Regions from separate parts of the Enterococcus sp. BWT-B8 genome, predicted to be linked through region 1. Evidence: predicted binding sites of a transcription regulator. Region 1 holds the regulator's gene; the other holds the start of a gene.
The links. Region 1 encodes CtsR, which represses protease genes until heat stress. Its sites were predicted from a motif close to TTGGTCAAAAAAGGTCAAANA; they were not measured.
Positions count from the first base shown of each region.

Region 2: the regulator CtsR is predicted to act here: its motif matches at 4,377-4,397, upstream of clpP (ATP-dependent Clp endopeptidase proteolytic subunit ClpP).

Region 1 is NZ_JAJDJV010000012.1:1,430-10,115, reverse strand. Features, by position in the region: gene LI951_RS11395 (ATP-dependent Clp protease ATP-binding subunit) at 1-2,102, opposite strand, end outside; gene LI951_RS11390 (CtsR family transcriptional regulator) at 2,106-2,573, opposite strand; gene LI951_RS11385 (MerR family transcriptional regulator) at 2,748-3,212, shown strand; gene LI951_RS11380 (MBL fold metallo-hydrolase) at 3,199-3,870, shown strand; gene LI951_RS11375 (LacI family DNA-binding transcriptional regulator) at 5,326-6,315, shown strand; partial or broken gene LI951_RS11370 (sucrose-specific PTS transporter subunit IIBC) at 6,483-7,868, shown strand; gene LI951_RS11365 (glycoside hydrolase family 32 protein) at 7,892-8,686, shown strand, end outside.
Region 2 is NZ_JAJDJV010000016.1:7,904-16,589, forward strand. Features, by position in the region: gene ilvB (biosynthetic-type acetolactate synthase large subunit) at 1-836, opposite strand, end outside; gene ilvD (dihydroxy-acid dehydratase) at 851-2,542, opposite strand; gene LI951_RS13225 (hypothetical protein) at 2,953-3,468, opposite strand; gene LI951_RS13230 (hypothetical protein) at 3,597-3,908, opposite strand; gene clpP (ATP-dependent Clp endopeptidase proteolytic subunit ClpP) at 4,481-5,077, shown strand; gene LI951_RS13240 (DsbA family protein) at 5,217-5,741, shown strand; gene LI951_RS13245 (TetR/AcrR family transcriptional regulator) at 5,874-6,467, opposite strand; gene LI951_RS13250 (flavodoxin domain-containing protein) at 6,652-7,164, shown strand; gene whiA (DNA-binding protein WhiA) at 7,604-8,536, opposite strand; gene LI951_RS13260 (gluconeogenesis factor YvcK family protein) at 8,573-8,686, opposite strand, start outside.

The DNA.
Region 1 (8,686 bases):
ATTCGTTTCTGCATAGCATTGTGGTCTTTCGTCAAATCAGCTACATTAAAACCTACATTTTTTTCTTCACGGATAGCTGTTGCACCAATATTTGATGTCATAATCAAAATGGTATTTCTAAAATCAACTTTTCTGCCTTTTGAATCCGTCAAGTGACCATCATCCAAGACCTGAAGCAAAATGTTGAAAACATCAGGATGGGCCTTTTCCACTTCATCCAGAAGAATTACTGAGTAAGGTTTCTGGCGAATTTTTTCTGTCAGCTGGCCGCCCTCTTCATAACCTACATAGCCTGGAGGCGAACCGATTAAACGACTGGTACTGTATTTTTCCATGAACTCGGACATATCTACTCGAATTAGGGCATCCTCACTGCCGAACATTGTCTCAGCCAGAGCTTTTGCCAGCTCAGTCTTACCAACCCCAGTTGGGCCTAAAAACATGAATGAACCAATTGGACGGTTTGGATCTTTTAACCCGCTTCTTGCTCTTCTAATTGCCCTTGAAACAGCACGCACTGCATCATCCTGTCCCACAACCCGATTATGAAGAATAGCTTCCAACTCCATCAGCCGCTCGCTTTCCTTTTTCTCCAGCTGCTGTAAAGGTACCCCTGTCCATTGAGAAACTACCGAAGCAACATCTTCTTCCGTCACCTTATTCGTATAGCCGGACGCTTCTTTTTGTTCAAGAAGCAGCAGGTTTTCCAGTTTTTGCATCAGTTTTTTCTCTTTTTGGCGCAGACGGGCTGCACTTTCAAAGGATTGCTCCTGAATGGCTTCTTCCTTTTCATCTGCCAGTTCCTGAATCTCACTGCGAAGCGCATTGACTGCGGACGGTTCATCTGTCAAATCCAAACGGACTTTGGCAGCAGATTCATCCATCAAATCAATTGCCTTATCCGGTAATTGACGCGAATTAATATAACGAACAGATAATTGAACTGCTGCATGCAGTGCACCATCTGTAATTTCCACGCCATGATGTGCTTCATATCTGGAACGCAGTCCCTTTAAGATTTCAACTGCTTCTTCCGGTGTGGGTTCATCAACAAGAACACGGGCAAACCGTCTTTCCAAAGCAGAGTCTTTTTCAATATACTTCTGATACTCATCTAATGTTGTTGCCCCAATTGTCTGTAATTCTCCACGAGCTAAAGCAGGTTTTAAGATGTTAGATGCATCAATTGCTCCTTCTGCTCCTCCGGCACCAATCAAGGTATGCAGCTCATCAATAAATAGAATAACCTGACCATCCTGATAGATTTCATCAATTACTTTTTTCAGTCGATCTTCAAATTCACCGCGATATTTTGTTCCAGCTACCAGTGCGCCCATATCAAGCATCATCAGTCGTTTATCCTGCATCGTCTGAGGAACTTCCCCGTTCACAATTTTTTGAGCTAATCCTTCTGCAATTGCCGTTTTACCAACTCCGGGCTCACCGACCAGCACTGGATTGTTTTTTGTACGTCGACTCAAAATCTGAATAAGCCTTCTCACTTCACTTGATCGCCCAACAACTGGGTCAAGAGTGTTTTCTCTCGCCAGCTTCGTTAAATCTCTCGCCAATGAATCAAGAGTCGGAGTTCCGCCTTTTTGAACCGATCCGCCTTTTTGATTTTTTCGCTTGTTGCCGGACATGGCCATCTGCGGATCATTGATTCCGATTTTTTTCATCAGCAGCTGGCGAATTTTAACCAGACTTAAGCCTAGATTTACCAGAATTCGTGAAGCTAGAATATCTTCATCTCTTAACAAACCCAGCAGTAAATGCTCCGTACCAATATTTGGAGCACCCAACCGCTTTGCTTCTTCACCTGAGTAAGCAAAAATTTGTTTTGAACGAGGAGAATAAGGTAAATAGATACCTTTGGGATAAGATTTTACAACCCCATAACCTACCAGATGTTCAATTTCTTCTCTCACTTCATTTTTATCAACATTTAACTGGCGCAGTGTTTTTCCTGCAATTCCATTCGATTCAATGATCAACGCCAACAGCAAATGCTCTGAACCTACCGACTGATGCCGAAAATATTTTGCTTCTTCCTGTGCAATAGCTAAAACAGCCTTGGCACTTTCTGTAAATAACTCATCCATAGTTTATTCCTCCTCATAGCTCAGACGTTCTAAAAAAGAACACATTAACTGAGCCCGTAAAAATTCTTCATTTGCACCAAATTTTCCCAGCACATTTTTTCCTAAAGCGGCAAGCATAATATTTCCTTCCCGTTTTGTAATAACTTCTTCCTCATATAATTTCTGCACAAAAGTCAGTGCATCTTTCTCTGACAGCTGATCACCGATAAATTTTTCAATCTGATCCAACAGTTGTGTACTGTCTGACAAATGAACCTTAGCAATCCGAATATATCCGCCTCCGCCCCGCTTACTTTCAACCGCATAACCACGCTGAATCGTAAAACGAGTGTTTATTACATAATTTATCTGGGAGGGAACACAGTTAAACAAGTTAGCCATTTCTGCACGACGAATTTCAATTTTATTGCTTTCCTCTAAAATCTTTTTCAAATACGCCTCAATCAAATCAGAAGTGTTCTGATTATTCATCATATCCATCCTTCTCCCTTGACTATTACTGACCATAATTATATCGAATTTGAAACAGTAAATAAAGAAGAAAGCTTATACTTTACTGAAAATAAAGCTTTTCCTGACAAATTATTTTCTCTGTTGACTGTGGAGTTTACTTCAATGTTATGATAAATGCAAGGAGGATTTACTATGAAGACTATGTGGACAATTAATGAAGCGGCTAAAATGACTCATTTATCAAAGGACACAATCCGTTACTACGAAAAAGAAAAACTGATTTTTCCTGAAAGAAAAGATAATAATTACAGATTCTACTCCCAAAATGATTTGTTAAAATTAAAATACATTGTTGTTATGAAATACGCTCATTTCTCACTAAAAGAAATCAAAGCCTTTCTAATTCTTTTTGATCAGGAGCTATCAGAAGCATGCAACTTGGAAGGTCAGAAGCTTCTAAAAAAGAAAATCACTGATCTGGAAAAAACCATTGTACATTATCAGTCAATTCTGGATCTTTTAAAACAGATTCCTTATCCGGAAAATTTTCAGGAGCTACTCAAGTATTGGCAAAAGAACAATGCTGTTCATTTTTTAGATCATTTTATTGAGGTTGTTTTTGAAGAGATTAAGGAGGAAGCTGATGAAAATTATTAGGTACCCGCAGACATACTCACTTCAACTGATTACTATGCCCAGGATATTTCCAATAAACTGTTATATTATCCTGGAAAACGATTTCTGCACACTGATTGACTGCAGCAAAAACGGACAAGCGAAGTCCATCATTAAAGCCATTGAAGAAACCAATTTGCCATTAAAATACATCGTCATTACCCATGCTCACTCGGATCATACGGGGGACCTCACCAAAATAAAAGATCATTTCCCCCAAGCAAAAATATGTATTGGCAGAAAAGAATTTGAGGATAGTTCTAATCATGTAAAAAATATAAATATGCCGGTTCAGCCAGATCTTCTGCTGGATGAATGCAGCAGCATCGGCTCTTTGTCAATATATGAAACACCCGGTCATACTAACGGTTCTATCTCTTTAATTGATAGACGAAATGATTCTGCCTATGTTGGGGACCTTCTTCAGACAAGGGGAGGACTGGCAATTTCAGGTGATACACGCTGGCTCTTTCCATTCCCTGCGTTGGCAACGAACAATAGAAAGGAAGCAATTCAATCTGTAAAAAAATTAACCCAACAGACTCAGCTGAAACAAATTTTTTGCGGACACGGAGCAGCGGTTACTTATAATGAAGCGATATTCGAATCGATTATTCAGCGGGCAGAAAACAACCTGTAATTTGGCTTTTTTTAAACTAACAATATGAAAGGATTTAGCCTCTGAACAAGAAAAATATAAGGAGAGATTGTGGCATTCATATGTCCTGAACCCTTAAGAGCGAATAAACAGTCTTCCAGTCTTTATATTAATGGCTTCTCTTTCTGGAATGAATACTCGCTAATTCATTTGACTATCATACGTATATCCTTCTACTAAAAAATCTGACAAAAGTGGAACTGACAACTTGAGGCGAACAATAACTGCTTCGAGGATCAGAACGGAATCCTTCAAGGGACTGTGACAAAAGTATGTCTGAGATCCTTAAAACCGAATAAACGGTGTTCCAGTCTTTGTATGATTCGAGCATTCGAAGAAGCGTAGGAGCAAGTTCATACATGCCCCCCAGACATGCTTCGAGGATCGGAACGAAGTCCTTCAATTCTTAATGGCTTTGCCATTTAGAAAGTGATGAGATCAGAACGAAGTATAGTGCAGTGAAAAATATAGACATGGAAGCGACAAGCTTTTTGTTACCTGCGGTTACTGGGTACATTTTAGAACCTTCCAGTGCAACGAGTAATCTCAGGAGCAATGTTTGTATGTCTCAAATAACCGTCAAAGAAATTTCTTTGACAATAAGATGAAATTTTTGATAATTACTATTTTATAAAAAATAGGTGTTTTATCGTGGAACACTCATTTCAATTCAAGTCATAGTACAAGGGCTTCTCCAATTACTCGAAGCATAGCAGAATGTCTTCTGCCAACTTTTTGAACCGAAGCCTTTTTTCCTTGCTGTCATTTTCAAAGATAATGTCAATCAACTGATCTTTCCACAACCCAATCATTATATTTTCATTGATTTTCTCTTTTGTCTCTTTCTGACTCTGATTTAAATGACTCTTCATATCCTGAACCATATTGTAAACAAATCCTCAGGCTAAAAAATTTTGATAGACACAAGTTAAGCCTCTGCCCGAAACCTGTTTCATTTTTAATTTGTTTTTTATTATCTGCCAGAGTTTCTCGATTTCCCAGTACTTATTATAGAGTTCAAGAATTTATTCTCTCATGATTGTTGCTGGAAGATTAGTCATAAATGCATTCATTTAACCATTTTCCAATGGAATTGGAATCATATTAATCATTCTTCCCCTATTCACTTCAAAGTCCATTGCCTGTTCAGACTCACCCATTTCATTGTTCTCAAACATAAATACGTAACAATAAACGTTGATCCCCTCCTCCTCAATCTGTAAAACAAAACGTTCACTAATTTTTGAAACTAATACAGAAAATCATTGAACTAACAGTATTTTGAAATGTATTTCATTTGTTTAGAAGACAGCTTCTGTAACTACTGATATAATAGAGCATTTAGTGAAAAATAGGTAAATTCAAAATTGTATTCTTGTTGATTTACCCAGACTTTTGAATTATTGTAAAGATAAGCTACTTTTATGGAGGTAATTTATGATTACTATTAAAGGAATTGCAAAAGAAGCCGGGGTTTCAAAAAGTACAGTTTCCCGCTATCTCAATAACGGCTATGTAAGTAAAGAAACTGCTGAAAAAATTGAAAAAATTATACAAAAACATAATTATAGTCCGAACGAATTCGCCCGTAATCTAAAATCACAGAAAAGTAATTTTACAGGTGTTATCTTACCACGAATTAATTCTCCATCAGCTATCAGCACTTTAGTTGGTCTTGAGCGGAAAGAGCGCGAGTATGGTCGCCAGCTGTTGATGGTTAATACAGAGTTAAATATAAATCGGGAAATTGAGAGTTTACATAATCTGGAGCAGAATAAAGTTGCCGGCATTATCTTAATGGCAACAGCTATTACTGAAAAGCATATAGAAACAATTAAGACTTTAAAAGTACCGGTTTTGGTTTTAGGACAAGAAGATGAACGAATTACTTCTTTAACTCATGATAATTATCAGGCGGGTATATATTTAGCTGAAGGCTTACTTCAATTTGGACATCAGAAGATTGTTTACGTGGGAGTTACTGAACAGGATATCGAGGTTGGTGTGAAAAGAAAATCAGGAGTAATTGCCGGATTCTCTCAACTAAAGGGAATACAGCTCACTTTTCTGGAGACAGGTTTTGAAGTGGAAGATGCATTTCATCTGGGATATGAAGAGTTTCAAGCTCCACAGGGAAGTCTTTATATTGCGGCTACAGATAATATAGCCATTGGTTTGATGAAAGCGGCACACAGGCTGGGAATAACGATAGGGGAAACAGTTTCAGTTGCTGGCTTTGGGGGGTATTCTATTGGAGACTATGTTTATCCATCTTTAACTACCATTGACTTACATCATGAGAGGTTGGGAGCACTTGCTTCAGATTGTATGGAAAAGCTGATTTATCGAGAAACAATAGACTCTATTCCTGAAATTCCTATAGACTTGTTGTATCGGGATAGTGTCGGTTATTTTAAAAATAAATAGATGGATCAGAAGCGATAAGCAACTGCAGGAGAAACTGCGGTACCTATCGCTTCAAAATTTTGATTGACATATTAATGAAAAGCAGTTATTCTGATGAAAAAGGGAACGGTTCCACATCTTTGAATCGAATGTGGGAACGGTTCCATATTAAGGAGGAAGAAAGAAAGATGGAAAATCGTGAGATTGCAAAAGCAGTTATTGAAGCAATAGGAGGGGCTGGAAATATCAGGAGCACCGCTCATTGTGCGACACGTTTAAGGCTTATGGTGAATGATGAATCGTTGATTAATAAAGAAAAGGTGGAGTCAATTGACAAGGTAAAGGGAGCATTTTTTAATTCGGGACAGTATCAAATTATTTTTGGAACAGGAACGGTAAATAAAATTTATGATGAAATAACTAAATTAGGGGGCAATGAATCATCAAAGATTGAAATAAAAGATGAAGCTGTTGAATCCAGAAATTGGTTCCAGCAAATGTTGAGAACTTTTGGGGATGTTTTTGTACCGATTATTCCTGTTTTAGTTGCAACCGGTTTGTTTATGGGCTTGAGAGGGTTATTGACACAACCACAGATACTGGCTGTTTTGGGTACAACACCTGAAGCAATTAATCCAAATTTTTTATTATATACACAAATTTTGACAGATACAGCTTTTGCCTTTTTACCAGCATTAATTGCCTGGTCAACATTTAAGGTATTTGGAGGAAGTCCTGTTATTGGGATTGTTTTGGGTCTGATGCTGGTAAATCCGGTTCTGCCTAACGCATATGCAATCGCCGACGGATCAGCTGACCCTCTCATAATAGCAGGCTTTATTCCAATTGTGGGTTATCAGGGGACTGTTTTACCTGCATTTATTGCCGGTGTTCTGGGTGCTAAATTTGAAAAATCATTAAGAAAAGTAATTCCTGATACATTGGATCTTTTAGTAACACCAGTTCTTACATTACTAGTAATGAGTCTGCTGTCTTTAATGATTATAGGACCGATTTTCCATTCAATGGAAACAGTGGTGTTGAATGCTACTGAGTGGATTTTAGATTTGCCATTTGGTTTGGCAGGATTAATAATCGGATTCTCCCACCAGCTAATTGTAGTAACAGGAATCCATCATATTTTTAATTTCTTAGAAGTGCAGCTGTTGGCAAATACAGGTGCTAATCCATTTAATGCGATTATAACCTGTGCAATAGCAGCACAGGGGGGAGCAACTCTGGCTGTAGCTGTTAAAACCAACTCTTCTAAATTAAAAGCTTTGGCGTTTCCATCCGCTTTATCTGCATTTTTGGGGATTACTGAGCCAGCTATTTTTGGTGTGAATCTTCGTTATGTAAAACCGTTTATCATGGGACTGATAGGAGGGGCAGCAGGTGGTTTTACAGCAAGCTTAATGAGCTTAGCCGGAACAGGCATGTCAATAACTGTAATTCCGGGAACATTGCTTTATTTAAATGGTCAATTAATTCAGTATGTATTGGCTAATTTGGTTTCAATAGGAGTTGCCTTTGCATTAACTTACATGTTTGGATATAGTGATAAATTAAGAGAAGAAAAGTTGGGGGTGTTGAATTTTTGGATGAACAAACTGAAAAAATAGACTATTCATTAGGCTATCATATTTTCCCAAAGAAAGGATTATTAAATGATCCAAATGGTTTAATCAAATTTAAAGGATTCTACCATGTGTTTTATCAGCTAAACCCTCAAAATACAACACATGAAAATAAATGCTGGGGGCATGCTTATTCAGTTGATTTAATTCATTGGCAACAAGCGGAAATCGCTCTGTTCCCTGACAAATGGTTTGATAAAGATGGTGTTTATTCGGGAAGTGCAGTTGAATATCAGGAAAAATTATATGTGTTTTATACAGGAAATGTGATTGATGCTACCGGAATAAATCTCAGTTATCAATGTATGGCTGTATCAGAGGATGGTTTTACATTTAGAAAAATTGGCCCGATTTTCCCTCACCCTAAAGGCTACACACGTCATGTTCGTGATCCGAAGGTTTGGTACGATCCTGAACAACAGGGCTGGTACCTGTTATTGGGTGCTCAAACCAATGAAAAACAAGGAGAAGCATTAGTCTACTTTTCCAAAGACTTAATTGAGTGGGAGGGACCTAGACTATTTCTGAGAGCCGGTGATGAACGTATCCTTGAACAAAACGGGTATATGTGGGAATGTCCTGATTTGCTTCACTTTGAGGAGCAGGATATCTTTATTTATTCACCTCAAGGAATTGAAGAAGGTGACATACACTATAAAAATTTGAATCAGACTGTTTATCGTAGTGGAAAATTTGAAAACGGCATATTTTCAACAGACATGGACATGCGCGAGATTGACTGGGGATTTGATTAT
Region 2 (8,686 bases), on a different contig from region 1:
GACCCTATATTTATCAGTAAATCACAATCGGTTAACGCCATGTTAGCTGCAAAAGAGCCATGCATTCCGCCCATTCCAAGAAATAGTTCATGATTGGAAGGAATCGCCCCAAGACCAAGTAAGGTACTTAATACGGGAAGCTGATATTTTTCAATAAACGCTGTCAGCTCTTTGCTTGCATTTGCCTGAACCACGCCGGCTCCGACAATAACAAGCGGTTTTTTTGCATATGACAGCTCGTCCATTAGTTTTTTTACCTGCAGCTTATTAGGATAGACAGTCGGCTGATAGCTCGGCAGAACCAGCTCTGGAGGATTATCTGAACCAGATTCAATAATCTGCATGTCTTTTGGCAAATCAATAACTACCGGTCCTTTTCTGCCGGTTGTTGCAATATGAAAGGCTTCATCAATAATTCTGGGAAGCTCGCTGCTGTCTCTTACCTGATAGTTATTCTTGGTAATCGGCATTGTAATTCCGACCATATCAGCTTCCTGAAATGCATCTTTTCCAATACCGTTTGTTGTTACCTGACCTGTGAACACAATCAGAGGAACTGAGTCGCTCATTGCATCAGCTATACCTGTTACTGCATTTGTTGCTCCCGGACCGCTGGTTACTACTACCACGCCAGGCTTTCCTGTTGCTTTTGCATAGCCCTCTGCTGCATGAACGGCTCCCTGTTCATGCCTTGTCAGGATGTGAGGAATTTCACCGTCATATAACGCATCGTATAATGGCAGAACTGCCCCTCCGGGATACCCGAAAATCATCTCTACATTCTGTCTCAATAAAGAATCAATCAGCAGCTTCGAACCGCTCTTTATATTTTCCATAACTCCTCCTCCTTCTAATCCAATAAATCACTCGGGATTCTCATTATTCCCCCAGTATGAGCAGAAGTAACAAGTGCAGTATATCTTGCCAGATATCCCGTTTTCACTTTTGCTTTGAAAGGTTCAAGGTTCTTTCTTCTTTCTGCCAACTCTTCATCGGATACCCGAACATTCAATGTCCGCTCTGTTAAATCAATTTCAATTTCATCATCGTCTTTAATTAACGCAATAACTCCGCCTTCTGCTGCTTCAGGAGAAATGTGCCCCACAGCGATTCCCCTTGTTGCTCCGGAAAAACGGCCGTCCGTAATCAACGCTACTTCTTTCCCTAATCCGCGGCCAACAATACTGGACGTAGGAGCCAGCATTTCAGGCATCCCCGGACCGCCTTTTGGTCCTTCATAACGAATAACAACTACATGACCTTTTTTCACCGTGTGATTATCAATTGCTTCAACTGCTTCATCATGTGAGTTAAAGCAGATTGCTTTACCTGTAAACACCTTAATCGACGGATCTACACCTCCTACCTTTATAACGCTGCCTTTCTCGGCAATGTTCCCATAAAGGATTGACAGACCGCCTACAGGACTGTAAGGTGTTTCTTTTGGATGAATCACTTCTTCATTCTTAATTTGTGCATTTTCAACATTCTCCCGAAGTGTCTTTCCTGAAACTGTTATGCGGTCAGGATGGATTGCATTCTCCAAATCAACCAGTTCCTTCAAAATAGCGGAGACACCACCTGCTTCATGCACATCATGCATCGAATAAGCAGAAGATGGAGCAATTTTAGATAGATAAGGAACTCTTTTAGCAATTCCATTGACTGACTCAAGATCGTAATCAATTTCAGCTTCGTTAGCAATTGCCAATGTATGAAGAACCGTATTGGTTGAACCACCCATTGCCATGTCCAGAGCAAATGCATCATCAATTGCTTCTTTGGTAATAATGTCACGCGGTTTAATCTGCTTTTTAACAAGATCCATTAAACGGAAGGCAGATTCACGAATCAGTTCTCTTCTTTCTTCTGAAACAGCTAAAATAGTCCCATTGCCAGGAAGCGCCATTCCCAATACTTCCATCAGACAGTTCATGGAGTTTGCCGTAAACATACCGGCGCAGGAACCACAGGTCGGACAAGCATTTTGTTCCATAAAGTTAAATTCTTCTTCTGTCATTTGACCTTCTTTAAACGCCCCGACTGCCTCAAACATGGAGGATAGCGTTGCTGTATGTCCTTTCGGATCAATTCCCGCTTTCATAGGTCCGCCTGAACAGAAAATTGCAGGAACATTGGTCCGAACGCTGGCCATCAGCATCCCCGGTGTAATCTTGTCACAATTTGGAATATAAAAAACTCCATCAAACCAATGTGCATTGATCACTGTTTCAGCAGCATCTGCAATAATTTCCCTGCTTGGGAGAGAATAGCGCATCCCGATATGTCCCATTGCAATTCCGTCATCTACTCCGATGGTATTAAACTCAAACGGAATTCCACCGGCTTCTCGGATTGCTTCCTTGGCAATATCCGCCAGTTCTCTTAAATGGACATGTCCGGGAACGATATCAATGTAAGAATTACAAATTGCTATAAATGGTTTCTCCATATCTCTGGCACTTTTCACCTGACCTGTTGCATACAGCAGGCTTCTAGCCGGGGCTGCTTCTATTCCTTTTTTAATCATATCGCTTCGCATTTTTATCACTCCAATTCCAGTTTTTATGACATTCCATTTAATTTTCTCCTACAAAAAAAGCATCCCATTGATGGGATGCCTTAGCAAGAATCCCATTCACTAAAGACGAATAGGACTCAAACATCTGACAAAATCTCAGTGTTCTAAGTCCTCAAATATAAAATAATGACTAAATCAAAATTTGTTGTCTTTCTCATAAGAATGGATTCTCCTTTATGTAACTATGAATATAATTAAAATAAAATGTGAATTCGAAAAGCTTTTGTTAACTATAAACCCTACAAATTAGAATGTCAATAGAAAATTCAGAAAATTCAAAAAATCGAAAATGTCTTTCTATAAATAAAAAGCACGTAATTAAGTATACAGCTACTTAACATTACGCACTTTCTAACTCCTATTCATTTTCATCATTTTCTGCTGAAATAATAAATAGGCTGATTGGTTAATCGTTTCATTTGTCTTTTCTTATCTTCAATAATAGACAGAAGTTCTTCAGAGAAATTCTCCAGGATTACTCTTCCGCCTTTATACGTATTTCCCCCAATAGACGCCACTTCATCAGGAGTAATAATTACTTTACGATGAATAATTTTTTGGAAAAATACATCAATCAAATAAGTCGGCAGATAAAAGTTATTCTGAGCAGAAAAAGATTCCAAATAAATGAAATCATCAATACTTATATAGCAGTCATCCACAGACAAAAAATGAACAGTTTTATCGATGTAAATATCCCTTTTCTGCAAAATTTCATTAATCTTTTTATTCAATAGATTTAAAGATTCTATTTCTTTGACAAAGTGTTCCAGGTCACGTCGCCGATATTCTTTTCTTTCTTCAAATGAAGCACGTAATCCTATACTGACTATAGTAATAATTGCTCCTACAAATACACCTGACATTCCTACAAAAAAAATTAGCATCTAATTTTACCTCACAATAATTGATCTTCATAAAACAGTATAACATACCCATAAATAATGGAAAAATGTAACGTGTGATCTATTTTCAAAATAAGAACAGCTTATTTTATACATTTTTTATTATAAGATTATTCACAATACTGATCTCCAACAGCCAGTAAATGATCTTTTGCTACAGGAAAAACCATGTATTTGTCCAGAGTTGTTTCAAATTTTTCTCCAAAGATATCTTGAAGGTATCCGCACTGTTCACACTCTTCCAAAAAGCATTTTGTTTCTTTTTCATCTCTTAAAATTATATCTCTCATATCATATTGACCAGTAACGGGACAACTATTTCCTGAATAGATTGAAATCATATTCCAAAGAATGCTGGAAATCGACATTATCAATCCATCTAGCTTGGCATATTCACAGCTGCTCTTTCTTTCCGTTTCCATTCCCAAAGAGAGCCTTGGAGAAGCTGTCATATAAACAGCTGGATCAAGAGAAATCAGTCTATCTAAACCGCTTTTTTTAACTCTTCTTTTGTAAAAAAGCCATCATCATTTTTTACAAAAGCTGACAAAGCAATATAATAGTTTCTGCAATTGCCCATTATCTCAGGATTAGAATAAATAATGTGATACTGCTGCATAAATTTACTTTACCTTTTCATATATTTTTTTATGTTCTCCTCCGTATCAAAAGAATATTCAGAGCCGCTCCATACTTCCTCCTGCCAAGCCCTATTTTTATTGAACCTTCCAGAAATAACAACTGCACATAAACATGTTCCCAACATCAAAACAAATTCAGCATGTAAATGCTAACTCCCACTCCAAGATTTCTGCTGAAAACCGCAACAATTAACAAAGTTTTAAATACTTTATTAAGACATAATTTTTATTAATAAAAAGAATGCAATTTCATTGACCTTTATTGACCTTTACAGTATACTTTTTTTATGCATTCGAAACAGCGATATGTTAGAATGTGAGTGTGGAGCTTTGTATATAGGAGGAATTTAATTATGAATTTAATACCAACAGTTATAGAACAATCATCTCGCGGCGAAAGAGCCTATGATATTTATTCACGGCTATTAAAGGATAGAATCATTATGTTAAGCGGTCCTATCGATGATAACGTGGCAAACTCAGTTATTGCTCAGTTATTATTTTTAGATGCACAGGATTCTGAAAAGGATATTTATTTATATATCAACTCTCCGGGCGGAAGCGTTTCAGCTGGTCTGGCTATTTTTGACACAATGAATTTTGTTAAGGCAGATGTTCAGACAATTGTACTTGGAATGGCTGCCTCTATGGGAAGCTTCTTGCTGACAGCCGGTCAAAAAGGAAAACGATTTGCATTACCGAATGCTGAAATTATGATCCATCAACCGTTAGGCGGCGCACAAGGTCAGGCAACTGAAATCGAAATTGCTGCAAAGCATATCTTGGACACACGTGAACGCTTAAACAAAATTTTAGCAGAACGTACAGGTCAACCAATTGAAGTTATTGAAAAAGACACAGACCGAGATAACTTCATGACTGCTCAGCAGGCAAAAGAGTATGGTTTAATCGATGAAGTAATGGAAAACAGCAGTTCATTAAGCAAATAATAATGGAATGACTTGACTGGGATAATTACTGTCCCAGTTTTTTTGTACTGTCATTAATTTAATCAGGCATCCTATCTGTAATTTTATACTGAATATAGTAAACTGAGAGAAGCAATAAAGTAGAAAGAAGGAATAAACCATGGATATTTCTGTAATTGATGCATCAAAAGCAACTGAAAAGGATGGTTTGGTTATTGGCAAAAAGACCGCTCCAGTTAAAATCATTGAATTTATGAATGTTCGCTGCCCCTACTGTAAAAAATGGTTCGAGGAAAAGGACGAGCTTTTGACTAAATATGTTAATGAGGGCAAGCTTCAACGGATCATTAAACTTTTAGACAAGGAAAAAGAATCCCTTCAGCCCGGCAATGTAATGCATCGGTTTATTAATTATGACCTTCCGGTAAAAGGTTTGACAGATTTACATCAAATGTTTGCCACTCAAGATCAATGGGGGCATTTGCCTTTGGAACAGGTTGCAGAATTTGCCAGAGATAATTTGCAAATTACTGAAAGAGACAATCATACTGTTTCACAAAATGTTATTGCTGAAGCAGAAGCTGCAAATATTAAATTTGTACCAACAGTAGTTGTCAAAGAAGCAATTTTTGATGAAAGTATTACTGATGGAGAATTAATCAATATTATTGAAAGTCACTTGTAAAATGCATCTGACCTAAAAAGATGGGACCAGAGATCTATTCTTAAGAGTATCACCGAATGCTGAATGAATCAGCAATTTTCCGGTGATACTCTTGTTTGGAATTCTATCAAAATTCATCGTTACAGCGAGATTCTAACCCAATCCTCGAATCAGCATATCCACATATGCTTCCGCCATTTGCTTGCCCGCTTTATCCAGTACCATATTGTTGCTTACGCAATGAAAAACAAAGCCCATCAGTGCAATCAAATGCAGTTCTGCTGAGTGTTCATTTGCAGCAGAAAACATACCTTGTTCTTTTCCAGTTAAAATCAGTTGTTGCAATATACCAATTCCCTGGTTATCCTCTTCCATCTTTTCATCTTCAATTTTTGGAGAAGTCATCATGATTGCTTTAAACTTTTCCGGGTATTTCATCATCGTATAAATGAATATTAAGCTGCACATTCTTATCAGCTCATTCGGCTGCAGATGGCTGCTCACTTCAACCGTCTTTTTTACTTCTTCCACTACTTCAAGATACACTGTATAGGAAATATGATTGAGAATCTCTTCTTTATTTTCATAATAATTATAAATAGTTGCGGGAGCATACCCAATTTTTCCGGAAATCTTCCTAATTGAGAGTTTTTCAATTCCTTCAGCCAAAATAATCGCTACAGCAGCATCAAAAATTTTATTTTCAATGACTGTTTTCTCCCGCTCTCTTCGTTCTCTGCTATTCATAAACATCTCTCCTAAAAAATGAACACTGTTCAAAAAATTATTTTTATTAATCATAATTTATAAAGCTATTATTTTCAATCTTTTATTATTTACAAATTCTGTATTTATGATATTATAAGAACAAAATATGAACAGTGTTCACTAAAAATGCATCGTTCAAAAAGGAGATGCTATTATCGATACTTTGCTCATTTACGATTCTAAAAAAGGTGGAACTAAAGAGATTGTACAATTGATTGCTGATCAACTTAAACAGTCTGTTAACATTTTTCCTGTTGACGATGTCCAACTTGCAGATCACCTTTCAGATGCAGCTCAACTTGTTTTTTGTGCCCCAGCCTATGCAGGTCAGCTTCGAAAACCCGCCCGTCAGTTCTTAAAGAAATACGAATCGGCTTTTAAAGAAAAAGAGTTATATCTGGTAAATACAGGTATTCAGTTTGATCAGGAAAAAGTAGACGTACAACTTGAAAATATTTTTCCTAAAGCGTTGTACAAACATGCAAAGCTGACAATTTTCGCAGGAACCATTACACGTTTAGAGAAAATGAATTTCTTTGAGCGGATGATTTTGAAAAAGATATTCAAAGATGAGAATATTCCTTTTGATACACACCACCCTTACAAAAAAATCAATCAGGAAAACATTCAATTTTTAGTGGATAAGCTAAACAGCGAGAATGTCTATTCAAGATGATTATTGGCAATTCAAAAGAAAAAGAGATCAGATTGGATTATCCGCAAAGGGACTGTGACATAAGTATGTCTGAGACCCCTAAAGCCGAATAAACGGTGTTCCAGTTGTATAATCCGAGCATTCGTAAAAAGCGTAGGAGCAAGTTCTTATATGCCCCACAGACATGCTTCAAGGAGCGGAACGAAGTCCTTCAATTCTTAGCGGCTTTGCCGTTTAGAAATTGATGAGATCGAAACGAAGTCCTTCAATTCTTAGTGGCTTTGCCGTTTAGAAATTGATGAGATCGAAACGAAGTGTAGTGTTGTGTTGTGTTGTGTAGTTGAGAACCCTAGACGCAGAACACTTCTGTCACAACCTCAGACAGCTTCTATTCAATCTGTTCTCTTATAAATTTAAGATTGCTATTCAATCATTGGTTTATTTTCTCAATTCACTCGATTTAGCTGGTTGCCCTTAATTTGTCTGCATATTCGTTAATTTTTCGAATTCGATGGTTGATGCCGGACTTCGAAATAGCTCCTGAAGGAATCATTTCTCCCAGTTCTTTTAGGCTGACCTCCGGATGCTCCAAACGCAGCTCAGCAATTTCCTGTAATTTATCAGGCAGAGCCTGTAGTCCAACAGTTAGTTGAATGTACTTAATATTATCGATTTGTTTGGACGCAGCATCAATCGTTTTATTTAGATTTGCTGTTTCACAGTTTACCAGTCGATTAACAGAATTCCTCATATCCCGTACGATACGGACATCTTCAAATTTTAACATGGAATTTGTTGCACCAATCAAAGTCAGAAAATCAGCTATCTTCTCAGCTCCTTTTAAATAGGAAATATAACCGCTTCTGCGCTCCAATGTTCGTGCATTAAGATCATAGTAATTCAACATATCACAGATGTCATTGTTGTGCTCTTCATAAGTGGAAAATATTTCCAAATGATATCTGCTGGTTTCAGGATTATTCACCGAGCCTGTGGCCATAAAAGCACCTCTTAAATAAGATCGCATTTTTTGTGCATTGCCCACAATTTCATCTGATACATGGTCTTGAAACATCATGCCATCCATAATATTCAAATCCGAAAGAACAGAATTCGTATCTTGTTTCAATCGTACAATATAAACATTATTCTTTTTCAATTTCATTTTTCGTCTCACCAGCAACTCTGATCGGACATTATAATGATCTTTCAATAAAGAATAGATTCTTCTAGCAATCGCAGCATTTTCCGTTTGAACATTCAAAACAAACTGCTGATTAACCAGACTTAAGGAACCATTCATCCGAATTAATGCAGCGAGCTCAGCCCTTGCATGTTCCCGATGCACTTCCAATGTGGTCAGTTCCTTTTTCACATCTGATGCAAATGACATGAAACATCCCTTCCTTCTATACAACTACTCCATTTTTTAGTACTTCGCTCCAAACACAATACGAAACAATTCTTCAACCACTTTATCTCCATCATGAAAAACGCCTCCGTCTCTCAGCTTAAGAAAATCTGTGGAAATGACACGACAGCC